4 regions of the Ruminococcus sp. 5_1_39BFAA genome follow, and region 4 is predicted to be linked to each of the others. Evidence: riboswitches for the same ligand, from Rfam matches in the RefSeq annotation. Region 4 holds a riboswitch; each other region holds the start of a gene.
The links. Region 4 has a riboswitch for cobalamin ahead of ACESZH_RS12795 (sirohydrochlorin cobaltochelatase). Riboswitches for the same ligand answer to the same signal wherever they lie in the genome.

Region 1 (5,152 bases), on a different contig from region 4:
TCTTAATAGAGCTTGCATCACCGGATACGGCAAAGACCATAGCAGGCCACGGCCAGGAGATCGCTGCTACGGAATTAATGGTTTCCGGAATCTCCACCGGATTTCCATTGGCATCGGTAATGGTATGTGTACCACTGCCGGATTCCTCTCCTGCAGTCTCCGCGCTGCTGTCCCCGGCCCACACGAAGGTACTTCCGCCTGTCACCAGCATAGCAGAAGCCATAAGCATTGCCATACATTTTTTCCACTGATTCATCTTTCTCATGTTTACTTCTCCTTTAGTTGTTTTTTTATATTCAAAATACCAAATTCCCCTACCCAGGGAAGAGAAGCAAACAGGTTTCCGCTTAAGCCGTGGTTCGGTATCTCCACAAACTTTACCTGTTCACTGGCAAAACGTCTGAAAAACACATCCCCCGCAACAACGCTTTGCTCTGGTAAATGGAATAACATTTTTTTCAGTTCCTCAAAATCCGCAAACCGCACTTGCGGAAATCGCTCCCGCAGTTTTCCTGCTGAAAAGAACGTTTCACAGCACACTGCCGCAGCGCGCTCATAGCCCAGATCATTTCGAAACATCCTGCTCACCGCCTGTGCAAACAATGCCTCTCCGATCACGATCACATCCGTATGCTCATCCTTTTTCCCTGTAAGGACAGTCTCAGGACAGGGCACAGATACCTGGAACCTTTTCTGTAATATATTTTCAAGCTGATGCAGACCGTAATTTCCTGCAGGGCAGATCATTTCGTAAGGAATTCCGTACTCTGCTTTCATATACTCCGCAAGGGCAGTCCCGCTCTCAGACAGTACCAGATTAAGGGCTGCCCTGGTGCTGTCTGCCAATCTATATGCATCTTCCTCCTTTGACCAGTCACACATGATCCTGACACTGCTGTCCGCGATCAGCTTTCTCACAGGCTCCAGCTCTTTTTGAGATCCATGGCAAAAGGGACTGTAGCCGATCAGATTTACGGATTTTTGAACGGATTCCTGCTTTTTCAGAAATTTCCTTCCAAGTGCATCCAATGCGGAAGCTACTCCTTCCGTATAGCAGTGAAATCCGTCACAGTTTATCCATAAAGTAGGAATCTTTAATTTTTCTTCAATTCTTTTTGCCTCTCTTCCAAGGTCCATCCCGATCATGGAAGGGACCGGACTTCCAAGCAATGCTACAAAGGACGGCGTTTCCGGAAATGATGCACGGATGACAGTTTCGCAAACATCGTTGTCCCCCATGATCACATGAAGCATTTTCATTTTTGTGGTATATAATTTATCGCCCGGCAGCCTGCGGAATTCATCCACACAGGCATAGCTTCTGCCGCAGCTTCCTGCGGAGCATATCACACTTACTCCCCCAAGAGAGTATAAAACCGATAATGCTCCTGAATAATCCACCGCAGGAACCGGTATTCCATGAAGCAATGTCATAGATCCTCCTCACCGGATGTCCCGGCAGCCGAAAGCTTTTCCAGCCATTTCTTCCGGATTTCCAGAAATCGCTCTTTTTGTGTTATCTTACCCACGGACAAAGGACCGCGGTCCAATATATCTATGAAAACTCCTGTCTCTTTTTCCAGCCTTCTGCCCATGGCTCTGTAGCCTGTGGACGCCAAAACATCCACACAGGAGGTACAAACAAGCACAGCCCGCACGGAATACTCACGGATGATCTCCCTGATGCTTTCTTCCGCCAGTGAAACCTGTAAGCCTGCTGCAAATTCCTCTGTTTTTAAGGGAAGCAGAAACAGATATTCTTCTGCCTTCTGCTGATAAAAGGAAAAATACAGGCACCTCATACAGGAGGGAGGCCCCACTGCCAGAACGACCGCCCCGGGAATCTCTGCAACTGCCGCCAAAAAGCTGTTTCCAACCGCATCCTGAGAAACAGCCGCCAAATCCTTTTCCATTTTCTCTCCTTTATCCCATGAAGCTTTTGCAGAATTGATCCATTTGGCTATCTGACATTGCTCTGGGGATGCCGGCTGTCTCTTTTCTCAATATTTTTTCTGCCAAATGGGCAAACTGCCCTGCAGCCAGACTGTCAGGAGCATACTCCACAACCGTTTTTCCCTGATATTCTGCAATTTCTATCTCTTTGCTGTAAGAAACAGAGGACGTAAGTATGGAATTGGTCACTGCTGCCAGCTCCTCCACACGTTCTTTTCCTGTTCCGGCATTTCTCTGATTATAAATGATTCCTCCAAACCGGATATCTGATTCCTGTTGGATTTCTGCAATACTGCGGATAATATTATTTGCGGCATATAAGGACATAAATTCTGCGGATGTTATGATATATACAAGATCCGCCAGACGCTCCCGCATGGGTACGGCAAATCCGCCGCAGACAACATCTCCCAGTACATCATAGACGATCACATCCCAGTTTTCTTCAAACACATGAAGTGATTCCAGTTGTTCCGCCATAACCGTAATAGCTCTTCCGGCACAGCCCTTTCCTGCCCGGGGACCGCCTGTTTCCCCGCAGGTTACGCCTGCATAGCCTTGAAAGAGGATATCTTCCGCACAAATCTGCCCTTTTTCACAAAGCATATCCAGCACAGTAGGTATCCGCCTTCCCATCAGAGTCCTGGTTGAATCTGATTTTGGGTCACAGCCGATATGAAGAACCTTTTTCCCCATATTTGCCAGGGATGCGGAAACATTTGCCGCTACCGTTGATTTTCCGATTCCGCCTTTTCCGTAAAATGCAATTCTTATACAGTTCTTCACGCCGCAATCCCTCTTTTTCTATGTATACAAAAAACACCGTCAATAGCGGTGTTTTTTAACAGGTGAAACCAGATATTGTACATCACTACTCTTCATTCACCTTTATTATATGCAATTCGCCAAAATAAGTAAAATTATAAATTGGAATACTAAAATTCCTAAATTTCCCGCAGCAGCGTATTGCATATTAAATCCTTAATATCTTCTTTTGCGTCCCTGTTCCACATTGCCACGATTCCGACTGCTGCATCCCCGATTTCAATCAGCCTTACCCGCTCGTTTTCTTCATTGAATACGCCGCGTATTCCCAGGCCGATTCCACGGTTGTATTCTGCATTGACAAAGACGGTAAGGTCATTGTTCATAAACTCCATATCACGGATGTCCAAAGGACCTTCTCTGCAGATTTTCTGTATTTTTTCCATTCTGGAAAGGCTTCCGGGCGGATTGCTGATCAGAAGCCTCTGCCCTGCCAGATCCTCTATTTTCAACATCCGTTTTTCCGATAAGGGATTCATCCTGTTGACCACCGCAACTGAAGGCACCCTGGCCACTTCCTGCCACTCATAATACCCCGCATTGTCTGGGATGTCCGTTTCCAGCGTAAACACGATATCCATCTGCCCTGAATTCAAATGCTCCAGCAGACGGTTATAATTCATCCTGAAAATTTCCACAAAAGTCTCCGGGTAGTTTACGTAGATATGCTTTAAATACGGCTCCATAAATCCTACGGAATCTTTCAGAGGAAAACACCCGACTCTTAGCCGCTCCACCTTTATAGATGATATAAGCTTTGCATGCTCTATATCCCTTTGATATAAAATAATAATATCCTTCCATTTCTGATACAGATATCTGCCGCTTCTTGTCAGCTTCAGATTTCTGCTGTCCCGGTCAAACAACGGTATTCCAACCCTCTCTTCCAGTGCCATGATGTTCTTGCTGAGCATAGACTGGGTAACATAGAGTCTTTTCGCCGCTTTGGTGATATTTTCAGTCTCAGCAACTATGATAAAATAATAAAGGGTTTTCAGGTTCATATCAATCAGACTGATATCAAGGCCGTTAAAATCAAGATCAATTTCCTTCATGCTGTCTCCATTCCCATTTGTTCGGGCAGACTTGAAAAAAAGCCTGCTGACCGCAGGCTTTAAAAGCATATCTGTTTGACAGGAAAATCCTTTTACAAATATCTCCACGGAGGCGCGCTTTACTCGGAAGCCTGCTTTCCAACATTACTATCAAGCAGGTTTCCTGACTTACAGATCGCTGAGTCATTTTGCCTTCTCACACGCTTCATGCAATGGCTTTCCAAAATGACACTCCCTGCTTACAGTGGCCGGACCGCTCAGGATTTACACCTGATTCCCTCTCATTCTTTATAGAATTCACTTGATATTTTATTTCAGGGCGCCGCAGACGCAGCGCCCTTACATTCAAAATTATTTACCGGTTACATACTGTGCAACCTGTTTGTCCCAAACCATAATGTGGTTTAAGAGCCACTCTACCACGTTTTTCTTAACGGCTGCAACGAAAGCCTCGCTTGGGCCTTCCTCCTCAACCAGCATGTCCTCAAGCTCCTCTACTGCTTTTACGAAGGAAGCGTGCTGCTCCTTGTGTGCGTCAAGAAGAGGATAGCCATGCTCTGCCTGAAGCTTCTCCTCGTCTGCAAAATGCTCGTTGGTATAGTCCATCAGGAAGCCCAGTGTATGAGCAGCAACTGTCTTCTCTGTGCCAGGCTTACATTCCTCTGTCAGCTTGTTCACTCTGGCGATCAGCTCCTGGTGCTGAGAGTCGATCAGTTCGTTACCTGTTTTTAAAGAATCATCAAATTGAATTGCCATAATTTTACCTCCCGTTATTTCCGGAAAATACAATGCTGCTTTCCGGCTTTCTCCGCTATTTTTCTATATGAACTTTCTTTCCGCGGTTTTTCTCTGCTTATTATATCAAAAGAAAGATTATAATTCAATCTGCAATACAGATTTTTCCTATATCTCCAGCACGCTTCCCGCTGAAAGATACTGTATCTGTTTTCCAAGCTCCTGGTGAAGCATTTCATACCCTTCCACGCTGGTACAGTGGCAGGTGTAATACTGGGTTGTCTGCTTTTTCAGGCGTTCTGCCAGATCTTTACAGAATATGCGCTGCCTCTGCTCCTCCGGGTAGGCATGTTTCAGGTGCATCCCTCCGATCACAAAGTCGATCCCGCCTGGTGCGTACTCTTTTGATTTCCTCATAATATTCAGGATTCCGTTGTGGGCACACCCGGCAATCAGAACCATCTTGTTACCCTCACGAATGAGAAGATTCTGCTCGTGCATGAACAGATCCTGGATATCTCTGCCGTTAATGGACATATAGAGACGGTCGTTGGCCGGAGAATGGCATTCCCGTCCTGTCACTC
Region 2 (5,152 bases), on a different contig from region 4:
GTACCTGCCGGATTCTTATCATGGATATGTGGCAGAGGAGCGGGAAGCTCTTCCGGTGTTTTTCAAAGAAGTGGAGGCTGTAAAATCAGGCAGCAGCGTATTACATAAGCACTGGCTGAGTGGCTATTGTTTAGATGGGGAATTTTATGCTGTAGAGAATAGTGACAGAGACACGATTTTTTGTGAAGGAAATCGTGTGACTGTATTAATGCGGGCAATGATGTAAAAAGGAGAATAGGGTTTGCATGAAAGAAATACAATTATTAACGGAAAAAGATCTGGAATATTTCAGGAAAAAACAAAAGGAAGGGAGTGCTGTGATATTGGAACTTTCGGATGAAGATTTACTGCGATTGGATTTCGAACATTTGGAGAACTATAGGATAAATTCCATCATTAAGAAAAAGATGTTAGAGATATTCAAGGAATAATTCAATGAAAGTCAAAATGATGCAGAAACTGCTGTAACTAATTATGGCTACAGCAGTTTTACAAATTCTATTTCACATGGATAAAACAGGACTATTTACATACCGGCATATAGATATATGTATTTTCTCCCAGATAACGCTCAAAATTGAATTTGCTTTCATCATATTTCCATTCGCTGTTATCAAGCCATTCTGTATAAATGTATTTCCATGTTTTCTGAATGTTAGCATGTAATTCATTCACATCTTTTGCCTGCGGAACAGTAAATACAGCATATTCCGCTTCCGGGATATGAATAAGAGACATACCTTCCGGTACATAGTCAGTGTTTTTTACGATAGGTCCGAAATAGTAGCAGAGTTCTCCGGTTGTACTGTCTGGATGAAGCCATGCTCCAATCTCAGAATATCCGTCATAAGTCAGCTTCTGGTAATCTTCCAGACTTACAGAAGAAAAGTCCTTTCCAAGCCAGTAAGCAGTGTTGCTTATAAAGTCAAATTCACCTTCCGGTTTGGCAAGGCAGTAACATGCTGCTGTAAAAGCATCCATTTTTTTGATTTCCGGTTTCATCATAATCCTCCATTTTTTATATTCGGTAGGAGACATTCCGTATTGTCTGCGAAATGCTTTGGCAAATCCGGATTGAGTATCAAACGCATATTTGCAGGAAACATCCATAACGCTTTGTCCATACAAAAGATCTTCAGCCGCCATGGTAAGACGAAGATTTCTGATATAAGCTCCTACAGAATAACCGGTAACATTGGAAAAAACATGACAGAAGTGATACAGGGAATAGCCTGATTCTGATGCCAGTTCTTCAGCAGTAATCGGTTCTGTAAGATGTTCCAGAATATAATTCTTACTTTTTTCAATACTTTCCAGATAAGTCATATTCTTTGCCTCCTGTATTTACTATAGCAGGAACAAGGATTATTTGCGCGTCCGTACTTGCGATTATTTCCAGATAGAAAATTCAGGTTCTCCTTCCAGATATTCTACATTCAGTTCATTTTCCTGACAATATTTATCCATAACAGAACCTTTGTAGCATCGGATCGTAGTCTGGCGATTGATAATTTCTTTTCCTACAAATTCCGGATTGTGTCTGATTTCCAGATATTTCAGGCGATTGCATCCATGAAATGCCTGGCTTCCGATATGCTTTACTGAGGTTGGCAGAACGACAGAGATCAATTTTGTGCATTTGAAAAATGCTGCTTTTCCAATATATACCAGAGAGTCCGGAAGATGAAGTTCCGGAAAACCGCAGAAATAAAATGCTTCCTCACCGATGTATTTCAGATTCTTTGGAAAAGGAAAGTTTTCCAGATTTTTGCATCGATAAAAGGCTCTGCTGTGGATTCTCTGTACGCTGTCCGGTAAAACCAGAGAAGAGAGCGCATTGCAGTTTATAAACGCTCCGGGTCGAATTATCTTCAGTTTACTGTCGGATGGAATAGTGATATTATGCAGCATGCCGTTATAAGCAAAGAGACCATCCGGAATAATAGTCACAACAGATGGGAGAGTAGCCTTTTCAAGTGTGAGGCATCTTGCAAATGCTCCAATACCAAGTTTTACTACTCTTTTTGGAAGATGTGCTTCTTTCAGACTGGTACAGTTGAAAAAAGCTTTCTCTTCGATTACACGTAAAGAATCCGGGAAAGAAACGCTGTTTATTTTCCGTTTATTTGAAAATGCTTCTGCTTCAATGACCGCAAGATCAGAAGGAAGCTGTATATCACGCTGAACATAACGGGAGACATTATCGGGCGAGATGGTAAGTCTATTGGTGAAAATTTGTGTTGTTACAGCCATAAAAACTCCTTTGTATAAAAAGAAACGGGTCTTTTTTCGCTTTAAGCAGATGGCTGGCTTGTGTAAAACATACACTTACAGCAACACAATAGCTCAGGATTTTCACCTGTATTTCCTCTTGGCTGTTGTATGAACGGATCGTATGGATACAACAGAACTTAAAACCGATATTTTTTCAATTATTTAATTATGAATAGCATTTAGTCTTCAAGATATTCAACGGTTAATTCATTATCCTGACAATATTTATCTACTACAGAACCTTTATAACAACGAATAGCAGCAGCACGGTTAATGATCCATTCCCCGATAAACTCAGGATCATGACGTATGGTAAGCGTCTTCATTCTGTGGCAGCCGTGAAAACACCATTTGCCGATATGTTTGACAGATGTCGGAAGTTCTACATGAACCAGATATTTGCATTTGAAAAATGCGCTTTCCCCCAAATATTCCAGAGAATCAGGCAATTGCAGATCTTCGAGACCGCAGAAATAGAATGCAGAATTACCGATACTCTTTAAATTTGGTGGAAAATGTATCTCCCTTAGTTCTTTGCAGCGATAAAATGCACGACTTCTGATTTCAAGAAGACTGTCCGGAAGATTCAGTTCTTTCAGAGAATCACATTCAAAGAAAGCACCGGATCCGATGGTTTCTGTCTGGCAATTTTCCGGAAATATAACCTTTTTTAAACGACGGTCACTGTTAAATACTTCGTCTTTCAGATCACGGAGCATAACCGGCATAGTTACACTGGAAAGTGCCGGACATTCAGCAAAAGCGTACACACCAATCTCTGTTACGCTGGCAGGAAGGTTTATTTCTCTCAGATAGGTAGATTTATAAAATGCCCTGGTTCCAATCGCTTCCAGATTCTTTGGAAAATCAATCGTATAAATTGTGTGATTTTTATAAAATAACTGAGACGGAATTTTTGAGACGGAATCCGGCAGTATGGTATGTTTGGCTACATATTTGGCAACATCTTTATGGGTTAGAATATCACATTTTAAATGGGGGGGACACACTGACGGGGATAACATAAAAAACTCCTTTACGAAAACTGTTTTATTGTTTTCCTGTAAAGGATAAAAGATGGGTATACACATGACCATCAGGTGGTTAAACTATCGAATAAATACAGGAAAACTCCGGTAGAGATGTAATTGTGACCTCTATACATACACGGAGCGATTCGCACATCAAAAGAAAACCACCTCCCATTTTCCTATTACGTGTAGTATATGGTAGTAGCTTTAAGCAGGTATTCTGACTCACGCAGTAACGTTATATCTCCCTTCTCATGGACGACCACAATGGATATGAGGTATAACTGCACGTTTACAGCAGCACGACTGTTCCGGATTCACACCGGATTCCCTCTAAGCCGCAACAGTGGGATACCCCACAGTCTTGGAACTTAAAACCGATAGTTGTATAAAATAATATTAAAATTTCCTTAATCATACATGAAATTACTGAAAAAGGCAATATTATTTGACAAAAAGTTTTTGGCGGAGTATACTCATATAGATAATATTGTGATTTTATGTGTTATTCATATGTGGGAAAGCTTCAGCGAGCAGATGTGATTTCTGCACAGGTGTGTGCGCAGCCGTATAGTCGGCGAGCTGGGGTTTTTGGTATAAGACGAGGTGGTTTCGCACGAGAACGCCTGTCAGGTAATGTAATTTCTTCCAGGGGATTACATTACCTTTTTTTTGCGTTAATTTTTATCAGAGCATTCTTAAAACAACAGGAGAATGAAATGGAGACAAAGGCAAAAAAGCGACTGTTCAATGGGATTATGATACTGATACTCATTGTTCTGGCAGCGGCAGGTGTGTTTACAGCGGGAAAGATTCAGGGATGGTTTGGCGGTTCGAAAGAGACTATTCTGACCAGCAAAGCGATAAAAGGTGTTGCCGATATGGAGCGAAAAGGAATCGGATATATGCTGGATTCCGATGCTGCACTTCAAAAAGGCGATGCAATTGCAACCAGAGAAGGAGCACAGGCGGAATTGCTGATCAAAGAGAAGGGCAGTCTTGTGTTGAATGAAAATACAGAAATCGTTCTCACAGAATGCAGTACAGAGTCTATGATGCTGGAATTAAAGAGAGGCGAACTCTTTGCAGATACAGTGGCATATGAAGGCACATTTCAAGTATGTCTAGGAGAAATGAAAGCAGAGCTGACAGGATGTGTTTTCTCTGTGGATGTACAGGAAGAAAAAAGCAATATCTATGTATACGCTGGGAAGGCAGAGATTCATCTGGCAGATGGTACAGAAAAAACAGTAGATGCAGGAAGCATTCTGATGGTTGAGAAGGATACTGTCTGTCAGTCGGAAGAGTTGCAGTCAGATGTTCTGAGTGATTTCCTTCTTGGCCGGTTACAGAACTGTATAAGTGCAGAACAGCTTTGTTTTACAAGTGCGGAACTTCAGAAACTACAGGAAGAACGTACGAAAGAAAAACATGCAGTGGCAGAGGAAAAGCTGAACGGACACCAGACTGCAGAAAAGGAATGTACCGTTACCATTCTCTGCAATACTATCCTTGACAACATGGATCTTCTGGATGCAGGAAAAGAAGCATACGTACCGGAAGATGGTGTGATCCTTGCAGAAACCATCGTAGGATTTGAAACAGGTGAGACAGCGTTTGATGTGCTGAAACGGATCTGTGAAAGTATGGACATTCAGATCGAATATTCCTGGACGGCAGTATACGACAGTTATTACATTGAAGGTATCAATCACCTGTATGAGTTTGACTGCGGCAATGAGTCCGGATGGATGTATAAGGTAAACAACCAGTTTCCGAATTACGGAAGCTCCGGCTATGAGTTACAGGATGGAGATCAGATCGTGTGGCAGTACACCTGTAAAGGA
Region 3 (5,152 bases), on a different contig from region 4:
AATGTGTTTCATGTATTTTATTATACTCTTTGTACATATTAATGTCAACAAAAAACAACATGTTTTTGCCATAAAAATGTGGTTTTTGTTTGTTTTTTATTGTGGTTTTTGTTTGTTTTTTTCAAACTTCTTAATTTTTATGTTGACAACCTTATTTTACTCTGTCATACTTGATTTAAATAGAAATTTCAAAGCGAAAGGAGACGGTTTTATGTACCTTTCCGATATGCATACGCATTCCATTGCCAGCGGTCATGGAACCTCGTGCACCATCAGCCATATGGCAAAAAAAGCTGCCGAGAGAGGCCTTAAGCTTTTGGGCATCACAGATCATGGGCCCGCTACTCTCGCTGCCGGAACGCCATCTTATTTCCGCAGCCTCACCTTCTCTCCCAAGAGGCGGTTCGGCGTAGATTTATTATTCGGTGTGGAATTGAACATTTTAGATACAGACGGAAGGATCGATCTGGAAAAGGAGCTGCTGGACAGACTGGATTATGCTATTGCCAGTATGCACACTCAGAATTTTCGCCCGCTGACCCGCGAGGCGAACACTATAGCTTTTATAAACGCCATTAAGAATCCTTCTGTAAAAATTCTGGGTCACTGTGATGATACCCATTATCCGTTAGACTATGATACCCTGATAAAAGCCGCCGGGGAATACGGCGCTGTCCCGGAGATCAACGAGGCTTCCCTCGCCCCTTATGGCTACCGCGGAGACACCAGGGCAAATGTACTGGAGATCCTCCGCTGCTGTGTAAAATATCAGGTACCTATACTTCTTTCCAGTGACAGTCACGGCACCGCACATGTGGGCGACTTTACTCATGCGGCAGAATTTGTCCATCAGGCCATGTTCCCGGAAAGTCTGATCCTCAATAATCAGCTTCCCAGACTGAAGGTATTTTTACAGACGCGCTGACTTGTTTAAAAAAAATCTCAGGGTCAGGTGTGGCTTATGCAAGTCACACCTGACCCCACTTAGAACTATCTATTTCACAATAGCCCTTCTGTTGTTACTTTTCGTTCTCTTCTTTTAGTCTTTTTACCGTTTCCAGGGATAAGCCGATCCGTTCGGCAATGGTCGCTTCATCCAGTAAGTCCAGAAGGTTTCTGGCACTTTCCAGTTTAGTCTTTTCAGTTCCCTTTTCGATTCCCTTCTCGATCCCCTTCTCGATTCCCTTTTCGATCCCATCATTCACCAGCATCTGTCCCAGCTTTGTCACACTGACCGCCTCCTTAATCTCTTCCATACTAACATTGTCCAGAAATTTGTCTGCCATTGTATATATCACCGCCTCTATCTTTCGCTTTTCCTCCGGAGAAATCTCCGTTGCTTCTTTTGTGATTTCGTATGCAGCCTTGATGCGATCCTTCTGGCATGTTTCTCCTGCCATTAGTGGGCACAGGGTTAGCTGGACCAGATCCGATTTCGTAATCTCTTCCCCTCTGGCTGCTTTTTCTTTCAGTTTTCCTATCAGAAGATCTGCATTTCTGTCCTGCATGATGATCGGCACTATCCGATATGTATTTACGCCCTCCCGCAGCTCTGTCACAGGAGACTTGATCGTTCCGGAATACAAAACATATGTGGTGATTTCCACACCGTGCTGATAGCTTGCAACTGCCTCATAGGAACGGAAACGCCTTAATCCTTCTTTTCCCTCATTCGTACTCTGGAATTCAAAATGCTTCCATGTCCCGTCCTCCATGACGAGATTGAAATCCTCATACAGTTTTTTCAGCTCCAGATAGACATTCTCTGTGGGACCGAAGGCTTTTACCTTACCTTCAATTCCAAACTGCTCCAGCAGCTCATCCGCAAAAAACTGCATCATCACCTTCATGGCGGCATCCTCGTGCTGGGCAGCATGAGACATGGCTTCTGATTTTTTCTCTTTTGTCGTTTGCATTTCTTCCATATAGCATCCTTTCCGTGGAAGCTATAAAGAGAAATCCTCCGATTTAACTATAGCAAAAACAATATGGACAGACAATGGCTTTCCACTAAATTATTATAAAACAACAGGTTGGAATTTTCCTGGAATACAGGATATGAATTTCATTTAAGATGTTTTAGAATTGAATTGCCGGATGATCTCTCTATAGCACGCATCATCTGTAGAAAAATCTTAGTATATCTTTGGCATGATGTCAAGCATAAATGCATACAGACGCACCTCAAAACCAAAGGAAGCCTTTGAAGCTGCTATCCTCTCCAAAGACTTTCCTATTATACTCTTTTATTGTGCTGTTTGATCCGTAAAAAGCAACGGAAATCAAAATTTGTTTTCATCTTCTTTTATTTTTTTCATCATATCGGCAAGCTCCCGGTATTTCCCGGTCACATAGCCGTAATTCTTTCTCTTATGAGGAAGCTGGCAATTGGTGCAGTCTTTGATCCCCGAATCTGTGTACCGGAAATTGCCCCCGCATTTGTCGCCCAGCGCATACAGTGGGCAATAGCAAAAAAGACAGTTAAAATCATCCGGATTCGCTCCCTTATGGCATGGAAAATATTCGCATTTTTTATGGCTGAAAAAAGAATATTCCTTATCTTCCCAGTATTGCTTTTCCATTCGTTGCTCCCCTTTCCTGTACATTCGCCAAAAACAAAAGCCGCTGATGCGGCCAATTTTTCTTTCTTATTATAAAGAGGGAGCGATGCTACTTCGGGGTAGAATATGAACCGTTCATATATACGCGGAGGGAACGGATACATCCGAAGTAGTATCGCCTGCCATTTAATCTTGTATAATTCATATGAACAGGCGCATTCCATAAAAAATGCCTGCTTCTGTAGAGCAGACAACGTTCCGGGGCTGCGGATTCCCCAAAATTGGTTGTTACACTTTACACGGAAGTTTAACCTCGCCATACTAAGCAGGTTTCCTGGCTCCAGAATCATCGTATCATCTCCCCTTCTCATGCTTGCGCACAATGGACTACGAGACTCACTCCTCTGTTACAGTGACCGGATCGCTCAGGTTTCGCACCTGATTCCCTCTTTCTGCCAGCCTTCTTCTCAGGCCGTCAGCACTTAATATGTTCAATATGGAATTATACTGACATTATAGTACCACCCCATCGCCCGGATGTCAACCCCATAATGATAGATTCCGGCAAAAAATCCCAGCGAAGTTTTAACAGCAAAAAAGCTGTATGAAAAGTTTTCACACCTTTCATACAGCCATATGTTTTTAACTATACAAGACGTCTTACAGAGGTAATGGTTCTGTAAGCAGCGTTATCGCTGATCTTGATACCGTCTACAGAGTTGGAAGCATGAACGATTTTTCCATCGCCCATGTAGATAGCTACATGACCGCCGTAGCAGATCAGGTCACCCGGCTGTGCATCAGCATAGGATACCTCAGTTCCTGCATTCTGCTGCTCGTAAGAGGTTCTCGGAAGACTTACGCCGAAGTTTGAATATACACTCTGTACGAAACCGGAACAGTCAGCACCGTTTGTAAGGCTTGTACCGCCCCATACATACGGATTTCCAACAAACTGTGTAGCATAATCAACTACAGAAGAGCCGGAACCGGAATAACTGCTGGAGCTGCTGGATGAAGAACTGCTGCTGTACTCGCTGGCGTCCACAGTATTTGCTGTGTCGATCACATTTCCGTACTCATCATACTCATATTCTGTTTCACCGGACCCGGAATCGTATTCCTCACTTCCGCTCTCATCATATCCGGTTTCTTCATAGCTTGCAGCCTCGGCTGCGGCTGCAGCGGCTGCTGCTTCAGCCTGACGCCTTGCTTCTTCCTCCGCAGCGATTCTCTCAGCCTCTAATCTCTCGATTTCAGCCTGCTGCTCTGCAAGAAGATTTGCATATTCGGTAGCCTGCTGCTGTGCATAAGCGATCTCATTCTCACAGTCAGCGGAGTTTGCACGTTTTACATCAAGCTGGTACTGCAGGTTAGCAGATTCTGCTTCATATTCCTGCTTCATGCTTTCAAGTTCTGCTTTTTCCTGTGTATACTGGTCTTCCAGCTTCTGTACCTCTGTGATAGTGTTTGCGTATACCTCCAGGCTCTTTCTGTCCTGTTCATACATTTTCTGGGTATATTCCGCTCTGGTAAGAAGGTCTGCCAGGTTGTCAGCATTCATCATCATCTGGAACCATGCATCGCTTCCTCCTTTTTCATAAAGGTACTGGATACGCTTTTTCATAGCCTCGTACTGCTTGTCTTTTGCTTTCTGCGCTTTTTCAAGATCACCCTGTGTCTTTACGATGTCAGCCTCTTTGTTTGTGATGTCGCCCTCAAGTGTCTGGATAGAAACCATTACATTCACAAGGTTTGCATCGAGAGTGGCAATTTCACTTTCAAGCTGCTGTTTCTGATACCAGAGCTGATCGATGCGGGCATATGTAGCATCCAACTGTTGGCTGGTCCATGCCTGTTCTTCTCTTAAATCATCTTCTCTTGAAGCGCTAACGCTCACCACCTGAGTACCAAACATCATAAGTGCAAGTGTCAGACATACAATTCTTTTTTTCATGATTATTCACCCTCGTAACTTTTAAACTTATTTGTAACATTTCTGCAATAGTCTTCTTAATTCTTTTACATATTAACACATCGTTACAAGAAATGCAACCCTGAATCGAAATAAATTTTAAACTTTTGTAACATTTACATATTATTTCTTAAAAAAAGAGAAGAAACCGATCACCAAGATTGATTTCTTCTCTTTCAACTCTTCTTACTTTCCGAACAGATCGTAAAGAATCTGATCAGCTGTCATATTTGCGTATCCCTCCGGATCTGAAAGGGTACTGCTGTTCCATCTCAGATAGTTACCGTTACGGATATAGTTTCCGCAGGACGGATGATACTCAAATTTCGTGTAACCGGAATACATGGACATGTATTTTTTCGCCAGTGCTACTGCCTCGCTGTCGTAATCGCCGCTTGGAGTAGTTGTTCCGGAAATCTGGCAGCCAGCCTGCGGAGTGGAATGAACGATCACCACGCTCTTGTCACTGCACTGCCCCAGTACAATCCATGTATGTCCGCTGTTGTAGCCGATATCCCCAGGCTTCAGTGTCCAATCATGTTTTGACAGATAAGACTGGTTTACAATGCTGCCCCATTTCAATGTGCTCTTATAATAGGAGCCGATATCTCCGGAA
Region 4 (5,152 bases):
CGACATTTTCGGTCCGAACTGTCCCTCCACAGCAGGTGCAATTGCCGCATAGACAGGAACATCGCTCTTGATTGCCTGAATGGTCTGGAAAATCTGGGCTTTATCGGCAATGGCGCCGAAAGGACAATTTGCAAGACACATACCGCAGGATACGCATTTTTCCTGGTCAATATCAGCACGTCCGTATTCATCCGAAGCGATCGCATTCATACCGCAGGCCTTGGCACATGGACGTTCCAGCTTTATGATAGCGCCGTATGCGCAAGCATTGATGCATTTTCCGCATTTTATACATTTATCCTGATCAATTACGGATTTTCCGTTTTTAAAAGAAATTGCTTTTTTGGGGCATACCTCCTTGCAGGGATGTGCCAGACAGCCCTGGCATGCGTTTGTCACCATTACTTCATTATCCGGGCATTTATGACAAGCAAATTTAATGATATTTACCAAAGGGGGCTGATAATATTTCTCCGGTTTTACGCATTCATGGGCTCCCTCCGATACAGGCGCATGTTCGGAAGCTGAACGTAACGGAAGTCCCATAGCAAGGCGCATTCTTTCCTTTACAATGGCTCTCTCCAGAAAAACACTCTCACGATAAGTAGAAACTTCCCCTGGAATAATACGGTAGGGAATCTGCTCCATTTGTGACAGGTCACCATCCTTATATTCATAGGACAATCGTGCTACTTCTTCAAAAACCATTTTTCTGATGTCATTAACCGAAGTGTAAACTCCTCTCATTTCTTGTCTCTCCTTTATTGTGAATATCAAAATATAAAGCTAAAATGAAAAGGCAGCTATAGCTTACTCTACTATAACTGCCTTCTAAGGGTCATAGCGTTGACCTGCTCAAGCACATCAGCAGCATACTATAAATCCTGTAAATATTTTAACAAGTCTTCTTTTTCTTCATCGGTCAATTTCTTTTTTTCTGCAAAAGCGCTGACCAGTTTTAAGACGGAATCATCTTCCGGTATTTCCTGTGTGCTCTCAGATGTTTCCGGAACATCCAAATACTCAGACCGGATACAGCTTATGCAGAGAAACGCCGGAATCACAACAGACAGAGCTGCAGCACAGATCAAATATTTGCCCAATAGCGCTGCATCCTCCGGTGCCCCGGTAACCATCATATAGAACAAACACAGTCCTGTTACAACACCCATTCCGATATACAATGCAATCCTTAATACTTTGAATGTTTTTTTTCTCATATGCCTGCCTTTTGTGCTGGGTCTATCTGTGACATTTTTACTGTCTATATTTTAGCATTTAAATGATGGCGATGCAAGATAATATATACAAAACCCCCGGCAAATCCGATAAAACAGTTTTGCCAGGGGCTGTTTACAATCCTTACTCTGCTTCTACGATCGTATCTGAGTAAAAAGTAAGAGTATAATCCAGTTCACGCGGGGTTCCAAGTGCCACAGTATCTGCCATAACAGGCATCTTATAATCAAATCCGGTTACCGGAATGACAAAGGTGGAATGTTCTCCATTTCCATCCCATTCGTATTTTTCCTCTTTGATCTTCATGTAATCGTAATTCGAGTTTCCCCATACGATTGTCGCTTCTGCCTGCCCATCCTTTATGGTAAGCGGTGCCGGACTCTCAATCTTCGTGTGACCGGAGCCGCCCCCGATCTCTACGTCAACCAGATATTCTCCATCCTCCAGCCCCAAATCCTCAAGGGTTGTCATCTGGACATTTTTCTGAACGCCATCAGGAAGACTGGATGCTTTGAAAATCAGAGTACGGTCATACCATTTCTGCTTTCTCTTACTGAAAGCTGCACAGTTGATCACCTGATCAAGAGCTTCCACAGGAACTTCGTAGGTCTGTTTTCCCTGATCGTTTTCCACGAACGTAATGAACTCATCCTCCGAAGCGCCAGCAGCTTCCTGACCAGTACCCATATATAATTTCAGGTAACCCTGCCCTCCCATAGTAAGGACAGCGCTCATTTTTCCATCCTTAACAGTAAGCTGGCAGTCGTCAATCGGGAACATCGAAGAACTGCATTCCACTTCTATAGAATACGTTCCTTCCTCCACATCCTTTGCCGTTACCGCACTCAGCCCCTCATCGGAAAGCTCATTCTGCGGCCCCAGCTCAGAAGATGATGCCACACTCTCTTCCGCTGCAGACTCTTCTGCCGCTGTGTTTTCTGCCTCTGCAAAGCAGGTAATGGGTGCCATGGAAGCAGAAAGCATCAATATCAATGCTGTTACCTGTAATTTTTTCATGAATTTCTACTCTTTTCTTTTATTATTTTGAAGTCTGGAATTATTACTCAGCGCTTACCTGATCGATAGCTGCCTGTGCATGCTCTACCAGAAGATTCTGAATTGCTTCATTCTCGCCAAGTCCGCGAAGCAGGCACTCTACTTCATATCCGGCATCTTCGAAGGTCTTCTTCCAAGCGCCTTCCTCGTCACCAGCCATATCATTGTTTGCGTGGTCACCAGCTACAATCATCAGAGGCTCAAGAATAACCTTCTTATAATCGCCGGCCTGAACCAGTTCCAGAACATCCTCAAGAGATGGCTCTGCCTCTACAGTGCCGACAAAGTAATTGTCATATCCGTCCTCTGTCAGTTTATCCTGCATTTTAGAATAAACAGCATTTGATTCTGCCTCTGTACCATGGCCCATGAAGATGATAGCAGTCTCGCCGTCATCATAATCAGCAGTCCACTCTGTAATTGCTTTTTCAACTGCAGCAAAGTCTTCGTCAGAAGTCAGCAGCGGCTCGCCAAGTACAACATTCTCAAAAGCGTCTGTATATTCAGCAAGTTCGTTTGCAACATCATTGTACTCAAGGCCATTCATCAGATGAGTAGGCTGTACGACCAGAGTCTTAACTCCGTTATCAACAGCTCTTTCCAAAGCCTGTCCGAAGTTATCAATTACCTCGCCATCGCGGCTCTGTACATGGTCAATGATGATCTGAGCTGTGAAACCTCTTCTTACGGAGTAATCCGGGAAAGCTTTTTCCATTGCATCTTCAATTGCACCGATCGTTGCAACACGGTTATCATTGAAGCTGGTACCAAAGCTTACTACTAACAGTTCGTTCTCACCGATCTCATCCTGGTTTCTGGGATTGTCTTTGGAAGCATCACCGGTTTCGTAGTTTTCTTCATCCTCGGCTTCCTCTGCCTCTTCGCCTTCTTCTGCTTCAACACCTTCTTCTGTAGCCTCAGCTTCCTCAGCAAATGTGCTTACGGAACCCATCATAGTGATCGTGGACACTGCGAGTGCCATAACAAGTGCTTTTACAGTTTTGTTTTTCATTTCTTCCTCCTGTTCTAGAATCGGCTTGGATTCTCCCTGATGTTGATATATTTTCATTTTAGTACATCAGCTTATGTAAGCGGTACAGGAAAAACGGGCATCAAAACAATGATCTGTAAATAAAAAATCCTTCTACATGGGTAAAAGGATTTGACTTCAATCATGAATATACAAAATGTAAGTATATCATCAAAACGGTACAACCAATTACTCGTGATTCGGAACCCGAAGCTCCAGTACCAACAGATAGGCAGGTTTCCTGGCTTATAAATCATCATGCAGGGCTATCTTCCCAGTTTCCCAGTGACTGCAGCGGCTAAACTGCCCGGCCCAACACTCCTTAATTACAGTGACGAGATCGTACAGGATTCTCACCTGTTTCCCTTTTACAAAAACGGATCATTCCGTTTTCTCACCTTCTGTATCTTATGAAATTGTAGTTAGTATAGCACATATAAAAACAATTGGCAATAATTCTTACACGGATTTTACAGAAACTTTTCTGCTCCCTTTTGCTGCTTCTATCAGCATATTTCCCATCCTCAAAATATAAAAATGCCGCCCTTATACAGGAACAGCATTTTTATATTTTCTATATTAGATTCTCCATACTTTTCAGACTGATAGCGAGGGTTGAAGTGTTATGAAGAAGGGCTGACGCAGTTGGCTGGATAACGCCGAAAACACCTAGAAGGATCAGGCCGGTATTGATTCCTACGATCATCCTGTAATTTCCCTGGATCCTTCTCATCAGGCCGTTACTGATCTTTTTCAGTGCAACTACCTGATACAGATTATCTCCGCTCACCGTAATATCTGCAATTTCACGGGCAATTTCTGCACCGTCGCTGATGGCGATTCCCACATCTGCAGCTGAGAGTGCCGGCGAATCATTTACTCCATCGCCGATCATGATCACTTTTTTTCCGGCAGCTTTTTCTTTTTCGATAAACCCTGCTTTATCTTCCGGAAGTACCTCCGAATAATATTCATCCACTCCCACCATACGGGCAATCTCGCAGGCTGTCCGCTCACTGTCGCCAGTCATCATGACCACCTTGCTGATCCCGGAATCCTTCAGGGAACGGATTACTTCTGCTGCCTCTTGCCTCAGCGGATCCTCGATACAGATAACAGCCGCCAGCTCATTTTCAATCGCAAGGTATAAATGGGAACAGCCTGATGGAAGCATCTCAAATTTATGCTGCATTCCGGCTGGTATCGTACATGCCTCATCCTCAAAAACAAAATGATGGCTTCCGATAATGACCTTCTTTCCTTCAATCTTGGAAGAAATCCCATGTGCTACCAGATATTCCACTTTGGAGTGCATCTCATCATGTCCAAGACGCTTTGCTTTCGCAGCATCCACCACTGCTTTTGCCATGGAATGCGGAAAATGCTCTTCCAGGCAGGCAGCGATCCGAAGTAGCTCATCGGGAGCTTCCCCATTAAATGAAATGACATCTACAACCGTTGGACACGCTTTTGTCAAAGTTCCTGTTTTATCAAATACAATGGTATCCGCCTCTGCCACTGCCTCCAGATATTTACCGCCTTTTACCGTCAGGCCGTAAACACTTGCCTCGCGGATAGCTGACAAAACGGAAACCGGCATGGCAAGCTTTAGTGCACAGGAAAAATCAACCATTAAAACAGAGATTGCCTTTGTAGCATTGCGCGTCAGAAGCCAGGTAAGAGCTGTTCCTGCAAAGGTATATGGCACAAGCCTGTCCGCAAGATGCTCCGCCTTACTTTCCAGAGAAGATTTCAGCTTTTCTGACTCCTCGATCATGGAAACGATCTTGTCATACCGTCCTGAGCCGCCTACTTCTCTTACACAGA

Region 1: linked by a shared signal. The riboswitch ahead of ACESZH_RS06245 (LysR family transcriptional regulator) and the one ahead of ACESZH_RS12795 (sirohydrochlorin cobaltochelatase) in region 4 are both predicted to bind cobalamin.
Region 2: linked by a shared signal. The riboswitch ahead of ACESZH_RS01540 (leucine-rich repeat domain-containing protein) and the one ahead of ACESZH_RS12795 (sirohydrochlorin cobaltochelatase) in region 4 are both predicted to bind cobalamin.
Region 3: linked by a shared signal. The riboswitch ahead of ACESZH_RS06765 (cysteine-rich small domain-containing protein) and the one ahead of ACESZH_RS12795 (sirohydrochlorin cobaltochelatase) in region 4 are both predicted to bind cobalamin.

Annotation. Positions count from the first base shown of each region.
Region 1 covers NZ_CAXSVO010000003.1:269,519-274,670, forward strand. The annotation lists gene ACESZH_RS06225 (ABC transporter substrate-binding protein) at 1-265, opposite strand, end outside; gene ACESZH_RS06230 (nitrogenase component 1) at 268-1,434, opposite strand; gene ACESZH_RS06235 (hypothetical protein) at 1,431-1,913, opposite strand; gene ACESZH_RS06240 (nitrogenase iron protein NifH) at 1,924-2,739, opposite strand; gene ACESZH_RS06245 (LysR family transcriptional regulator) at 2,898-3,833, opposite strand; cobalamin riboswitch at 3,969-4,153, opposite strand; gene ACESZH_RS06250 (bacteriohemerythrin) at 4,185-4,589, opposite strand; gene ACESZH_RS06255 (MBL fold metallo-hydrolase) at 4,737-5,152, opposite strand, start outside.
Region 2 covers NZ_CAXSVO010000001.1:347,191-352,342, reverse strand. The annotation lists gene ACESZH_RS01560 (VirD4-like conjugal transfer protein, CD1115 family) at 1-226, shown strand, start outside; gene ACESZH_RS01555 (hypothetical protein) at 246-431, shown strand; gene ACESZH_RS01550 (helix-turn-helix domain-containing protein) at 523-1,326, opposite strand; gene ACESZH_RS01545 (leucine-rich repeat domain-containing protein) at 1,390-2,253, opposite strand; cobalamin riboswitch at 2,280-2,430, opposite strand; gene ACESZH_RS01540 (leucine-rich repeat domain-containing protein) at 2,454-3,299, opposite strand; cobalamin riboswitch at 3,498-3,695, opposite strand; gene ACESZH_RS01535 (DUF4430 domain-containing protein) at 4,025-5,152, shown strand, end outside.
Region 3 covers NZ_CAXSVO010000003.1:384,411-389,562, forward strand. The annotation lists gene ACESZH_RS06755 (phosphatase) at 212-925, shown strand; gene ACESZH_RS06760 (hypothetical protein) at 1,020-1,925, opposite strand; gene ACESZH_RS06765 (cysteine-rich small domain-containing protein) at 2,283-2,606, opposite strand; cobalamin riboswitch at 2,868-3,062, opposite strand; gene ACESZH_RS06770 (NlpC/P60 family protein) at 3,208-4,518, opposite strand; gene ACESZH_RS06775 (N-acetylmuramoyl-L-alanine amidase family protein) at 4,723-5,152, opposite strand, start outside.
Region 4 covers NZ_CAXSVO010000011.1:26,789-31,940, forward strand. The annotation lists gene ACESZH_RS12780 (4Fe-4S dicluster domain-containing protein) at 1-747, opposite strand, end outside; gene ACESZH_RS12785 (hypothetical protein) at 876-1,220, opposite strand; gene ACESZH_RS12790 (hypothetical protein) at 1,363-2,256, opposite strand; gene ACESZH_RS12795 (sirohydrochlorin cobaltochelatase) at 2,300-3,307, opposite strand; cobalamin riboswitch at 3,539-3,742, opposite strand; gene ACESZH_RS12800 (heavy metal translocating P-type ATPase) at 3,900-5,152, opposite strand, start outside.